Regions from separate parts of the Paenibacillus sp. AN1007 genome, predicted to be linked through region 3. Evidence: riboswitches for the same ligand, from Rfam matches in the RefSeq annotation. Region 3 holds a riboswitch; each other region holds the start of a gene.
The links. A riboswitch is a leader RNA that binds a small molecule or an ion and turns the genes downstream of it on or off. The one in region 3 is predicted to bind cobalamin.

Region 1 (3,281 bases), 2.2 Mb from region 3:
TGGCAGTACGGACGGATTGATTCGTGAGTTCGGCTCGCATGATCTCTCAGGTAAAAAGGTGATGCTGCAGCTGCACGGAGAAACGGCCCCCAAGCTGGTCCACTGGCTGGAAGAGCAGGGAGCCGTCGTACGCCAAGTGCTGCCTTATCGTCACGTACCACCGGAAGAAGCTGCGTTGAAGCAGCTTTTGGATGAAGTCCTTCGGCATGAGCTGCATGCCGTAGCTTTTACAAGTGGTCCGCAAGTTCGATTTTTAACGGAATATGCCGCTTCTCAAGGAAAGCTGGAGCAGATGCTGAAGGCCTTCAGGGAAGGTGTAGTTCCGGCTTCCGTCGGTAAAGTGACCGCAAATGCGATGCGTGAGGAAGGCATTGAAGCACTCGTTGTACCGGAGGAAGAGAAGATGGGTGCACTTATTGTTGAACTGGGGCGTTATTTTGCTGCTAATCCGGTTGGTGTCCGGGGGGAGTCTTAGAGGGAGCTCTGGCGGGAATGAGTTGAGAGCAGCAGCGTATACGGAGGCAGGAAGGCACGTCAGATCACTGGATGAAGAAAACGTAAACGCGTGGAGAGTTAACGCTGCAGGAAAAAACAGAAGCTTGTTATACAGGATACATAAAGGTTCTGGTCCGTTTGGCGGATCAGGATCTTTTTTCATTTTTATCCGAAAATCAAGATATGGACAATATTCATTATCGTGGACATTTTTTCCTGACCGATGGTATGATGAAATCAATATGAAAGCAGCAAGGTGCTCTTGCGTAAAGCAAGAGGTAACAGGGAATCGGGTGCAAGTCCCGAGCGGTCCCGCCACTGTAATGGTGAAGCGCTTTTCAATAAACGTCACTCGGAAAACGGGGAAGACAGAAAAGAAAGCTGATGATCCAAAGCCAGGAGACCTACCTTGCATGTGTCACCAAACCCTTCGCGGAAAGGAGTGGTGTACGATAAATTCGGAAAGGGACAAACATCAGTTTGTCCTGAAAGGCCTTATATGGGCTGTTTTGGTCGTGTGTACCTCCTTTTTTGGGGGATTCATGCGTTCGTTTCCTGAGTTTAAGTACATGCGTATCTCATCCGTGAACAGGATGAGATTTTTTTGTTTTTCGGACAGCAAACAGCTTCAGGATCAGGCGAAAAATGAGGAGTACCATCAGCATGAAGTCAGGAATACCGCATATCACGGGGAACTTGCTGCCTGTAATCAAGAGAGGAAGTTCTTATCAATAAAGTTAACATTTTAGATAAATAGGCTGAGATGTAAACCGCGTGACGAGTGGAATGAGGGAGGAAGAGATATGCAAAAGCAAGGCAAACTGCTGATTATCGGGTTCGGCCCGGGTGCGATGGAGCATATAACGAAACGGGCACTGGATGCACTGCAGGAAAGCGAGGTTATTATCGGATACAACACTTATGTGGATCTGATTCGCCCACTGCTGAATGGACAAGCCATTGTACGTACGGGCATGACCGAGGAAGTCAGCCGGGCACAGGAAGCGGTGAGACAGGCGGAAGCAGGTAACATTGTGGCCGTAATCTCCAGTGGAGATGCAGGGGTATACGGCATGGCTGGACTTGTCTACGAGGTTCTGATGGAGCAGGGCTGGAAGCCGGACACAGGCGTAGCCGTTGAGGTTATTCCCGGCGTGTCAGCTGTTCAGTCCTGCGCTTCCCTGCTGGGTGCACCCGTAATGCACGATGCGTGTACGATCAGTCTCAGCGACCATTTGACACCATGGGATACGATTATTCGCCGGGTTGAAGCGGCAGCAGCGGCTGATTTTGTCATTGCTCTGTACAATCCCCGCAGTGGACGCCGTACACGCCAGATTGTGGAGACGCAGGAGATGCTGCTTCGTTACCGTGATCCCAAGACACCGGTGGGTCTGGTCAAAAGTGCGTATCGGGAACGTCAGGATGTGGTCCTGACGACACTGGAAGATATGCTGCATCACGATATCGGTATGTTGACTACCGTAATTATCGGCAATTCCTCAACCATGATGTACGAAGGACTCATGGTCACTCCGCGCGGATATCAGCGGAAGTATACGCTGAACTCCGCGGAACAGCCGCTCAGACCTCATGAGCGGCTGCGCACCGAAGCCGAGCCATGGTCGCTCGGCGCACAAGAAGCCCGCGCTGCCGCCTCCGGCGAGGCAGCGGGCGATAGCGCGGCCCGCGATGCGCAGGCCGCGCTAACGGCGGAGCCAGCCCTGCACGGCGCGAGCGCCGGAGCGGGCACGGCTCCGCAAGGGCAGCCGCCCGCTGGTGCATGGGCGGCGACCCCGCCTGCAGCAAGCCCGGCGCGCGGTGCCGGCACCGCCGTGCTTGCTGCATCGCGGTCCGTGCCCGCGGCGGCAGAAGCCGCACCGCGCGCCGCTGCTGCTGCGCCGCGTGCCGGCGCTGCCGAGCTTGCTGCCGAGGCGCTGACGCGGCTCGCGGCAGGCGGTGCGCTCGGGGGCGAAGCGGCAGGCCGCTGGCTGGACGCGGCGGCGTCAGGCCCGGCGGCCGTGGCGGCGCATCGCGCTGACGGCGCTCGGCGGTTGGCACCCCAGCTCGGCCCGTGCCGGGACGCAAGGCGCCGCTCTTCGAGGTCGGCGTAGCGCCCGGCGTGGGCAACAAAAAGTTCACCGCCGTCCAGATGGCCCTGCTGGCGCAGTGCGCAAGCGAGGACGGCGAGCTGGAGTATACGCCGGAGCACCAGATCATTCTGAGGGTGCCGACGTTTGAACCGGATGCGCTGGTGGAGCAGCTGCGTGCAGCGAATTTTATCGTTGTTCCCATCGGTGATGTCATCAAGGTCAAAGCCTGTGATTTCTGCAATCTGGAGAAAGATGATGCCGTTCCGATGGCTAACCATCTTCAGGACGTGATTGGCGGATTATCTGCTCCGAAGGAAACCAGTGTAGCGCTGAACGGTTGCGGTATGGCTTGTTACGGCGCGGTGCTGGAGGATATTGGTATCGTTTACCGCAAAGGCGGATACGATCTGTTCCTTGGCGGCAAAAAGTTTGGGCGCAACGCACATCCGGCCCAACCTGTAGCCGAGGGTATTCCCGGTGATGAAATTGGCGGCATCGTAGAACGCATCGTGGCGGAGTACAAGGCAAAGGGCCATCCGAACGAGCGCTTTCACAAGTTTTTCAAACGTGTAGGGGTTATTCAGGGCTTCCGCCATGTGGATGCACCAGTCACCGTCGAAGTGAATCCGGTATGCGGAGATTAAGTGAACGAAGATAGATGATACAGGTCGATCAAACGCGCTGCCGATCCTT
Region 2 (3,281 bases), 1.3 Mb from region 3:
CTCCCCACTCCGGGTCAGGCGGCTGTGCACCAAGTCCCAGGAAAGAAAGTCCCGAGATGGACAGCATCATGCCGCCCACGTCCATCATCGCCATCACGATCAGGGGAGGCAGCATGTTAGGCAGGATCGTTCTGCCAATGATCTGAATCTTACGCGCACCGCTGAAAGCGGCAGCAGTGACGAATTCTTTTTGCTGAAGAGAAATGACCAAGCTTCGGGCCATGCGTGCATACTTTGCCCACCAGACCACCGAGAGTGCCGCTACGGTATTTAACAATCCTGGGCCCAACATGCCTACCACGGCAATTGCAAAAATCAATCCCGGAAACGCCATCAATGTATCACACAGCCGCATAAGCACCGTGTCCACCACTCCCCGGACAAAACCTGCAATTACACCAACCACTGCACCCAAACTGAAGACGATCCCAATCATCACAAACGTAAGCAGCAGTGAAGTCCTTGCTCCGTACAGAAGTCGAGACAGGACACATCGTCCGAGCTGATCCGTCCCAAGTGGATATTCGGGGCTGGACGGCTGCAGCACTTTGGCAAAATTCGTGGCGAGTGGATCATGCGGAGCCAGCAGTGGGGCAATCAGAGCCAGAATGATCCAGCTCCCGGCCAGAGACAGCACAAATACAAAGCTGCGGCGTTGTGTCAGCCATGCTCGAATTGCTGCGCTCATCTAAATGTCCACATCCAATCGAATGCGCGGATCACGCAGATGTGTCCATAGATCAACAAGCAGATTCAGCGTAACGTAGATGATCGCCATCCAGATCACATATCCCTGTATCAAAGGATAGTCTCGTGTAAAAATCGCATCCACTGCCATCTGTCCCACCCCCGGCCATACGAATAAACTTTCGACTATGGCTGCTCCGCCGAGCAGTGCACCTGTTGTCATACCCAGAAGGGTCACTATCGGCAGCAGTGAATTCGGCAAAATATGGCGCCATATGATGATTGACTCCTTCACACCTCTTGCCCTCGCCCCCATGACGTAATTCTGACTGGTCTCCTCCAGCATCGCTGCACGAATCTGCCGACTGTACTGCGCAATCAGCGGAATGGCCAGCGTGACCGCAGGCAGGATCAGACTGTTCCAGCCGGAACTGCCCATGACGGGCAGCAGCTTCAGCTGCACCCCAAACACCAGCATCAGAAGCATACCCAGCCAGAAGCTTGGCATGGACAAACCGGCAAAGGAAAATAGACGAATCATATAATCCAGCCATTGATTTCGCCGTACAGCCGAGATGATTCCCAGCGGAAAAGAGATCAATATCACCAGAAGCATGGCACTTCCCGTTAAACGGAGTGTTGCCGGAAGACGCGCCAGCAGCACCTCCATTACCGGACGGTCATACTTATATGACGTACCAAAGTCTCCGGTGACCACCTGCGCAAGCCACGTTCCATACCGAACCAGAAACGGCTTGTCCAATCCCAGTTCCACTCTCACTTGTCTGACCAACTCATCCGAAGGTGTGATTCCAGTGGACATCAGCATCAGTCTGGCGGGATCGCCAGGGGAAAGATAGGTTAATAGAAATGTCAGGAAGGTAATGCCAAACAGAACGGCAACCAGTTGTAATAATCGTTTAACGATATATCTGCCCAATGAAAAACGTCCTTCCCGATGTATTGCGCATATCTTTATGTCCATTCAATCCAAAAAGACGCCCTTCTCCGTTACACGGAATGAGGACGTCTTAAATAAACAGATTTTCAGAAAAAATCATGCTCTTTAAACACCTTCCTATCTCCCGTAGGGTACTGCTGTGTTTGTCAAACCTGGCAGGTCTCCTGGCTTCAGCATCATCACCATAGCAGCTCCTTCCCGATCTTCCCAAGATCAGTGGATATGCTGCCTGACTCCTCTGTTACAGTGGCGGGACCGCGCCGGCATCACACCGGACTTCCCTTTTAAGCTTCTGTCCAAGCGGACAGAGCACCAAGTTCCACGTATTTAATTCAGCTTAATGTTGTTATCTGCTGCACTTCTGTATCAGTATAGCGGCATACGGAATAATGTTCAAAACTTTTCTTTCAATATTGAAATTGATAAATGCGGCTAATCTCGCACTCGCGAACCCTTCGGCGATATGCCTGTCACACGTTTGAACATTTTGGAAAAGAGCAGCGGGTCGGTGTATCCAACGGAGTGGGCTACTTCACTCACGGACAGCATCGGGTTGCGCAGCAGCTCCGCTGCACGATTCATGCGATACTCCAGGAAAAAGGCCTGCAGTGACTTGCCATATCGCTCTTTGAACAATCCTGATAAATAGGTTCGATCCAGCCCGACAGCCTGTGCGATATCCAGAATTGAGGTGCGCTGGCTGTACCTGTTCTCCATAAACTGCACAGCCTGCCGAATATAAGTTTCTTTGGGCGAAAGAAGCGGGCTTTCTTCCTCTTTAATCGGTGCGGATGCAATTAACGCTGCCATAAGTCGGTATAACAAACTTTGATGCATCACATCTCCTCCTGGAAGTTGGCTCGTTCCTGCTCTAAGCATTTCATCATACAGCGCTGCCATGGTATTCGGTTCATGAGCAGTAAACACCGGATGGGCCTCGCTTAACTGTGCACGCTGCATAAAGGCTTTTGCCTGTACACCTCTGAAGCCAAACCATGAATATGTCCATGGCTCCTCTGCATCGGCCTCATAATGGATAACTGTGTCGGGTAATATGAGAAATCCTTGGCCCTCACTCAGATGATATTTCCGATCATCCATATACACCGTGCCATGGCCTTCATGAATGTAATGCACAATATAGGAATCACGTACCCCCGGTCCCCAATAATGGGCAGGATCACATGCCTCCCATCCATAAAATAATAAGACCAGCTCCATCTGTGTCCAGCCCGCAGAAACGACATTCATTTCAATTTTCCGGCTCATGTTAACCTCCTTTCGACGTTGATGATCAACTATCTTAAATGAAACCTGGATAGTCCCCACTTGTATTCACACTAAATTATAACAGGTGAAAAACGCAAATTATTCATGAAAACGAAAACATAAATGGGATTATGCCATGTTTGGGAGGGGTTGAACCATAGTGATATGAGCCTGTTCGGCCTATAGTTGGGGTACAACATTTTTTCGGGAAGGATGAACATGGGATGAATAAAATTACGTTTCTTGGTGCGGGCAGCACCGTTTTTGTTAAAAATGTATTAGGTGATGTCATGATGACGGAGGCTCTGCAGGATTTTGAACTGGCCTTGTTTGATATTGATGCCGAGCGTCTCGGCGACTCCGA
Region 3 (3,281 bases):
GTGCACGGCTCCACAGAAAGATCAGACCCAGCAGGAAATACGGGAAAAGGATGGCCGTATACGACCACCCGCGCAGTGCCAGACTTCCCATCGTCCAGTATATAATTTCATTGATTGTCTGCTTGGACATGGTCGACAGGAAGGAAACGACCGCACCCAGAAAGCTCTGCATAACAACACCTGCCAGAATCAGGCTGTGTGTCGGTATTTTGCGTCCTTCACGAGCCAGCGTCATGACGAACCACAGCGTCATGGCCCCGGTCAGAAAAGCAACCAGCGGCAGCGTCCAGATTCCGATCAGGGCATACTGCAGTCCGAAGAAAATCAGGAAAGCCGCCCCCACCGAAGCTCCTGAGGATACCCCTAGTGTAAAAGGATCTGCCAGCGGATTGCGCAGCACTCCTTGAAAGCCCGCGCCTGCAATGGCCAGCGAAGCTCCAACGAGCACCGCAAGCAGCACACGTGGAAAGCGCACCTTCCAGATAATCTGTTCGGCAGCCCTGCTCCAATCAGGTGTGATCCAGTCGCCCACCCACGGCATTTTGTGAATGAGAATACCGGCAATGTCCCGGATGGGCAGCGCCACCGAACCAATGCCCGTGCAGATGAGCACGGTAAGCATCAGCAGCCCTATACCTATCGTTCCGTACAGGATCAGCTTTTTGCTCATTTGAACAGATCAGGATAGATCGCTTTGGCTACTTCTTTTAATCCTTGAGTTACACGTGGGCCCGGACGGCTCAGCAAGTTGGCATCCAATCCGACCACATTATTGTTTTTTACGGCTGTGATTTGATCCCAGCCGCTGCGCGATTTGATAATCTGATCCAGCGTTTTGGAGTTTTCGTCAATTACATCGTTTGCGTATAGAATAACATCCGGATTAGCGGCGATTACATTTTCCTCGTTAATCTGATACCAGCTCTCTTTGTCCGCAGCAATATTGGTGCCTCCAGCTGTCGTGATCAGTTCATCCATGAACTCACCTTTACCTACGGTCCAGCCTGGAGAGAACTCAACATATACTTTCTTTTTCTCTTCCGGCTTCACGGCTTTGACCGCTTCTGTTACGTTCGTTACATCCTGCTTCATCTGTGTGATCAGTTTCTGAGCCTGCTCCTGATGATCTGTAATTTTACCAAACGTTTCGATATTGTTCATTACATCGTCGATGGATTTAGGATCGGTTTTGAAAATGGTGATCCCCAAATCACGCAGCTTTTTCACTGCATCTTCACTCAACGAAATACCTCCGAATACGATATCCGCATCAGCGGCAATAACCGACTCTTCATTGGGTTTGTTAATCCCGCCCATTTTCGCTTTTGCTTTCGCCGCTTCCGGGTAGTCATCGTAATCCGATACCCCTATAATCTGCTCGTCCAGGCCAAGCGCAAACAATGACTCCGTTTCAGCCGGAGATACCGAGACAATTTTGGATGGTGCCTTTTCAAAAGTAAAAGACTCACCTGTTGCATCGGTAACCGTCAGCGGATATTGTGTTTTCAGATCGGTTTGCGTTTGTTCCTGTGACTGCTCTTGTGCAGGCTGCTGTGTGCTGCCCGCTCCTTCTTTGGTTGCTGCATTACCGCATCCGGCGAGCGCCAGTGCCAGCATCGCTGCGCTCAACAGTGACGTGAGTGCTTTCCAGTTCTTAATCATTAATTTAAACTCCCCTTCTCTATCTGTACTATTGTTGTTACATAATACCTCAATCTTAATGCTCTACCCCATCTTGGTGTGTTCCGATGAAACGAAAATGAAGATGTGTACACGTTTAACGGAGAGTGCAGAACCAATTTGGAGAAACGAAGTGCTCGCCTGCAGCTTTCTGTAAGAAAGCTGCATCGAAAGCATACGCCTATCACCGGATTTTTCCCTTTGAATAAGGGAATCAAAAAAATCTAGGGATAATAACAATCGGAAAATGGTACTGCACTCGGAGTGGCCCCGTGTAACATACTATTTTTCATCACATCGTGTACAACAAGAAAAATCCCTAATCCTCACATAAGGATCAGGGATGACGTCTCGCATATGGCAGTCTGTATATGTGCAGCAGGAAGCGCTCACGCACAGAATGGCCCGAAACGTTGTCCTTTCCTCGAAGGAACACCGGCTTGTACGTCCAGGGCTGGTAATCTGACTTACAGGATGGCTCCTGTTTCACAGTGGCGGGACCGTGCTGGATTTACACCAGCTTCCCCATTTACCCTTGTGCACATCATGACTTGTCTTTGCTCATCATGAACATCTGCTTCACACGCGGGACCCTTGGTCGTTAATGATGGTTAATCCATGTGACCGATAGATGCAGTTAGCTCCGCACGAATCACATCAGCTCAGGCCTTGCAGCCTATCACACCAATATGCTCGTACCGAGTCACACTTCTGTTGTGATTATAGGGTATATTGCACCGCCTTACAAGCCGATAGACGGAAAATTCACACGGCTGCCAAGCCAGCGGTTCCCCTGCTTTTCAATGTATACCTGAATCGCCTGTCCCGGGATCACATGTGTATCCCAGAATCCAACACCTTCAATAAGACGGGACAGCATGTAACGGATGACTCCGCCATGTGTCACAATCAATGTTCTATGTGAAGTCCGGCCTGACCAGATATGTTCATGCAGAAAAGAATCTATTCGTCCCGCGAATGACGGCCATGCTTCCCCTTCAGGCGGCGCAACCTCCTGCGGTTGATCGATCCAGCGCCGGTAGAGCGGATTATGCTGCAGCTGCTCGTAGGTCAAACCTTCCCATTGTCCAAAATCATTCTCGCGCAGGCGCGCATCCAACTTTGCCTGTGCAGCAGCCTGAGGCGCGGTGTACGCCAAGGTCTGACGACAGCGAAGAAGGTCACTGCAGTATACGGCGTCCCATGTAAGATTGCGGCACTGCCGGCTTAGCAGAGCCAGCTCTTCTTGAGCACCCGGCAGCAGACCAATGTCGGTATGCCCCAGGTATCTTTTTTCCACATTCCACTGGGTTGTTCCATGACGGATCAGTACAATGCTCCGCTTTGACGAAGACTGTTTTGATCCAAACTGTTCTAACTCACCGTGCTGCGATCCATTCTGTTCTGATTCACTAGAGTCTGGATCACTTTGCTCCTGCCCTTCTTTAATTACCACAATAGCGCACCTCCTATTAACCACACACCCATGGTTGCTAAGAAACAAAGGCCCACAAAAGCGCCAGCTGACCAAAACATTAGCCTTGTCGTTCGTACAATATCTTCGGCCTCCATCGGCCGCGCAGCCTCGCCCATATAAGCAC

Region 1: linked by a shared signal. The riboswitch ahead of cobJ (precorrin-3B C(17)-methyltransferase) and the one ahead of ABXS70_RS18995 (ABC transporter substrate-binding protein) in region 3 are both predicted to bind cobalamin.
Region 2: linked by a shared signal. The riboswitch ahead of nikB (nickel ABC transporter permease) and the one ahead of ABXS70_RS18995 (ABC transporter substrate-binding protein) in region 3 are both predicted to bind cobalamin.

Annotation. Positions count from the first base shown of each region.
Region 1 covers NZ_CP159992.1:6,364,782-6,368,062, forward strand. Annotated here, with positions in the region: gene ABXS70_RS28570 (uroporphyrinogen-III synthase) at 1-475, shown strand, start outside; cobalamin riboswitch at 733-922, shown strand; partial or broken gene cobJ (precorrin-3B C(17)-methyltransferase) at 1,299-3,232, shown strand.
Region 2 covers NZ_CP159992.1:5,504,981-5,508,261, forward strand. Annotated here, with positions in the region: gene nikC (nickel transporter permease) at 1-688, opposite strand, end outside; gene nikB (nickel ABC transporter permease) at 689-1,627, opposite strand; cobalamin riboswitch at 1,785-1,980, opposite strand; gene ABXS70_RS24790 (AraC family transcriptional regulator) at 2,081-2,917, opposite strand; gene ABXS70_RS24795 (alpha-glucosidase/alpha-galactosidase) at 3,142-3,281, shown strand, end outside.
Region 3 covers NZ_CP159992.1:4,210,751-4,214,031, forward strand. Annotated here, with positions in the region: gene ABXS70_RS18990 (iron ABC transporter permease) at 1-670, opposite strand, end outside; gene ABXS70_RS18995 (ABC transporter substrate-binding protein) at 667-1,662, opposite strand; cobalamin riboswitch at 2,115-2,244, opposite strand; gene ABXS70_RS19000 (histidine phosphatase family protein) at 2,423-3,136, opposite strand; gene cbiB (adenosylcobinamide-phosphate synthase CbiB) at 3,130-3,281, opposite strand, start outside.